Regions from separate parts of the Lactobacillus sp. PSON genome, predicted to be linked through region 1. Evidence: riboswitches for the same ligand, from Rfam matches in the RefSeq annotation. Region 1 holds a riboswitch; the other holds the start of a gene.
What was found. Region 1 has a riboswitch for thiamine pyrophosphate ahead of ACTHPI_RS08960 (ATP-binding cassette domain-containing protein). Riboswitches for the same ligand answer to the same signal wherever they lie in the genome.
Positions count from the first base shown of each region.

Region 2: it holds a riboswitch for thiamine pyrophosphate, as region 1 does, so the genes downstream of both, ACTHPI_RS03745 (ECF transporter S component) here and ACTHPI_RS08960 (ATP-binding cassette domain-containing protein) in region 1, are expected to answer to the same signal.

Region 1 covers NZ_JBQXFW010000010.1:34,031-36,240, forward strand. Annotated here, with positions in the region: gene ACTHPI_RS08960 (ATP-binding cassette domain-containing protein) at 1-1,122, opposite strand, end outside; TPP riboswitch at 1,148-1,242, opposite strand; gene ACTHPI_RS08965 (helix-turn-helix transcriptional regulator) at 1,366-2,210, shown strand, end outside.
Region 2 covers NZ_JBQXFW010000004.1:122,152-124,361, forward strand. Annotated here, with positions in the region: gene ACTHPI_RS03740 (ABC transporter ATP-binding protein) at 1-579, shown strand, start outside; TPP riboswitch at 611-701, shown strand; gene ACTHPI_RS03745 (ECF transporter S component) at 754-1,338, shown strand; gene udk (uridine kinase) at 1,391-2,020, opposite strand.

The DNA of each region.
Region 1 (2,210 bases):
ACCAGATAAAGAATAGACAACTTGATTTAGATGAGTATCTAATTGTAATAATTTAAGCATTTCCTGGATTTTTTTATCTGAAAAGAAATTGTTTTTGCAAAGCTTTTTACTTAAATTAATTTCATCTTCAACTGTAACTTTTAAGAATTGATCGCTTGCATTTTGAAAAACTTGTGCAACGTGAAGAAGATATTTACGTGATTTTAATTTAGAAATTTCATTATTTTGATATTTAATTGAACCAGAATATGGATTCATTTTAGTCAAAACTTTAAAAAAGGAACTTTTACCAATTCCATTAGCACCAGTAATTAAGGTGATTTTTTCTTGGGGGATGCTTAAAGATTTTTGATTTAGTAATAAACGATTTTGACTAATGGAAGTTTTATTTAAAACAAAAGTTGGCTTGTCATTTTTTGAAGGTAATGAGAAGTTAAGGCTTAATTGAGTATTTTCCTGATTAAGTATTTTGGCTTTTTCTAATTTTGAAAGGAAGACAAAACTATTATTTTGATATTGTAAAATTTCATCACAGATTTTTTGATAATCATTTAAATTATGGTCACTTAAAATAATGGTTTTTCCTTTTTTCTTGAGTTGGTTTAACTTATTTATTAAAAAGATGCGAGATTCAGGGTCACAACTTGCAAATGGTTCATCTAAAATTAAATAATCAACATCCATAGCAATTAAGACTGCTAAAGCTACGCGCTGTTTTTCACCGCCTGACATTGTAGAGATATCTTGATCTAATAAGTGTGTAATTTGAGCAAACTTTGTGGCAATTTTTAGACGATGTTCATATTCAGGAGGTGATTTTTGTAAATTTTCTAATGCAAAAATAATTTCATCTCTGGCAGTAGCCATGGTGAATTGCTGACTAGGATTTTGGAACATCATGGCGTAAGTTGAATGATTTCGATTGATATTTCCTGATGAAACTTGTCCAGCTAGTTTTGGATATAGATTTGCAAGCAATTTTAAAAGTGTACTTTTACCGCATCCTGTAGGACCGGATAATAAATAAAATTTTCCAGGTTCTAGATTTAAATTAATATTTTTTAGAATATTTTTATCTTTTTCGTAGCCAAAAGACAAATTATTAATTTTGATATTTTTCATAAAAAAAGCCTCCTAAGTTAGGCGGCGTATAAAATAGTATCTTCCCTGCGACAGCATTATCTGTATCAGGTTCAATGGGTATATTCTCAGCTATTTTATAGCACCCCTCAAGACAATTATAGAAAATATCATATAAAATGTCTATTTTACAACAGTGTAAGCTCTTACACTAAAATAATATCAACTTTTGATATATAATATAAGTATAGTGTTATATTTAATAGAAATAGAAAGGATGGACATATGACAGCTGTTGCGTTGGATCAGTACCTTATGAGTGTACTTAAAGCGGATAAGACTGGAAGTAATGAAGTAAAGCTTGAGGCAGGCAATAAAAATTTTGATTTGTTTACCATCTATCTTGAAAATCATGATACTGACGTTCATCATTACCGAATGGATGTTTCAACGATTATCTACGTTGTTAATGGAAGTGTAACGATTAAGAGTGGTGAAAAAAGTCTGAATTTGAAGTCTGGTAGTGTTTTATTACTTACAGAAAATAGCAAATATTCCGTACTTAATCAGTCAAAAGATGCTTTAATTACAAAATTTAAGTTTCAACCAGGATTTGAATATAGAAAATTTTTTAACGATTTTGCTTGTAAGGGTATTGAAGAGGAAGCAATAGTTGATAAAATTGCTCGAAGCTTAAGTGAAGAACATGTTCTGTGGATGAAGAACAGTCCTTTAACTCGTCCATCTCAAATTATGCGTCATATTATTGATGGGTATCTTAATGAGGAGTTATTTACAAGAGCTTTAATTGGTGCTGAACTAACTGTGATGTTGATTATTTCAATTCGTAATCAGCGTATGGTTTCTTCAACGAGTCTTGATAAGACTAAATTTGAGAAAAAGGCTCTCGATAATTATATTGATAATAATTTTGAGGATATTTCATTATCTAAAACTGCAAAATATTTCGGTTTTAATCCAAATTACTTTTCTAATATGGTTAAACAAAAAACAGGGAAGAGTTTTGTAGATCATGTTGATGATAGACGAATGCAAGAAGCAAAAGTTTTGCTTGCACAACCTGATATTTCCTTAAAAGAAATTATTTCAAGAGTTGGTTATTCAAGTAA
Region 2 (2,210 bases), on a different contig from region 1:
CGCTTTTATGATGTTAATAAAGGACATGTATTGTTTGATGGAGTAGATGTCAGAGATATTACATTAAAGTCTCTTCGAGATAATGTTGGGATTGTGTTGCAAGATTCAGTTTTATTTACTGGAACGATTGAAGATAATATTAGATATGGAAAGCCTACTGCTAGCCGTGAGGAAGTAATTCGTGCAGCCAAAGAAGCACAGATTCATGATTTTATTATGACTTTGCCCCAAGATTATGACACCCAAGTTTCTGATGAAAATACGATTTTTTCTACTGGGCAAAAACAGCTCCTTTCAATTGCTAGAACTATTTTAACGGATCCAACTTTTCTTATTTTAGATGAAGCTACTTCTAACGTTGATACAGTGACAGAAGCTAAAATTCAAAAGGCTATGGATGCAGTAATTGCAGGAAGAACAAGCTTTGTTATCGCTCATCGTCTTAAGACGATTTTAAATTCTAATAAGATAGTTGTCTTGAAAGATGGAAAGGTAATTGAAGAAGGGAATCACCAAGAACTTCTAAAAGAACATGGCTTTTACTATGATTTATACACAAACCAGATGTCGTTTGACTAAATTGTGTTATAATGAAAGCGTTACATAATAATTAAGTCACTAGGGGTGCTAATTAGCTGAGACGATACCCTTTGAACCTGAACAAGATAATACTTGCGCAAGGGAAGTGAAAAGAAGCGAATATTATTTAATGCTCCTAGCTGGCTTATTTGATAGTTTAGTTAGGAGCTTTTTATGTTTACTAGATCATCAAAATGGGATGTTAAATCAGTCATATTAGTTGCCTTAATCGGAATTTTAATGGGAATCATCTATACTTATGGCTTTAATAATATTTATAATTTAGCTAAGTTTGTTATGCTTCCAACTGGATATGCTCCAGTGATGGATATGATTTTTTCTGGACTTTGGTATATGGCAGCACCGCTTGCAATGTATTTTGTGCCAACTGTTGGTTCTGGGGTTTTGGGAGAAGTAATAGCGTCGATAGTTGAAATGGCAATAGGTGGTCAATGGGGAGTGTTGACTGTTTTAGAAGGTTTAATTCAAGGAGCAAGCAATGAAATTGGTTTTTTCCCTAAAAAATCACACTATGAAAAATTCACTTGGAAGAGTGTTTTGATTGGAGCGTTTTGTGCGAATTTAGGTGGCTATATTCCGCAGTATTTTATTTATGGTTGGTATAAATATAGCACTAATTTACAAGTTATTATGTTTATTGCTGGGATGATTTCCGCCATTATTTTTGATGGGATTTTAGTAAAATTAATTACTAATTCATTTGATCGTGCTTTAAAACCTAAATTAGATATAGATTAATAACACAAAATTATTTCATAAAAAAAGAGTGGTCTTAAAACCACTCTATTTTTTAACTTAAAATTGATTCAACCTTAGTAGTGAGCATATCGATTGCTACATTATTTGCTCCTCCTTCTGGAACAATAATATCAGCGTAGCGCTTAGTAGGCTCAATAAATTGATGATACATTGGCTTAACTGTATCCATATATTGATTGATTACAGAGTCAAGTGAACGACCACGTTCCTTCATATCACGTTCTAATCGACGAATGAAGCGAATATCATCATCTGTATCAACATAAACTTTAATGTCCATTAAATCACGAATCTCTTCATTAAATAAAACTAAGATTCCTTCCAAAATAATGATATCTGCAGGTTCTACATGAACTGTTTCATCACTTCGAGTGTGTGCAGTAAAGTCATATGTTGGCATTTCAATTGCTTGACGCTTCAAAAGCATTCCCAATTGCTTTTCAAGAAGCGGCATATCAAAAGCGTTAGGATGATCGTAATTAATATTCATTCGCTCTTCCATAGGGATGTTAGTATTATCCTTATAGTAAGAGTCTTGAGTGATAATTGTAATTCGATCATTATCATCAAACTCTTCAGCAATTTTATGGGCGATAGTGGTTTTACCGCTACCGGATCCTCCAGTAATTCCAATAATCACAGGTTTATCAAGATTTGTCATTTTTTACTCCTTAAAATATATCCTTACCAATATTACCTGTAAAATCGCGCTATGACAACATTTCTAATTGATTTTTTAATAAAAAAATTGTGTAATATTTAATTTAACGAATATTTAAGATAGAAATCAACAAATAAGTACCAGAAATATCGAACACTTTTAATTATTTATTTGATATAATTCAGCAATT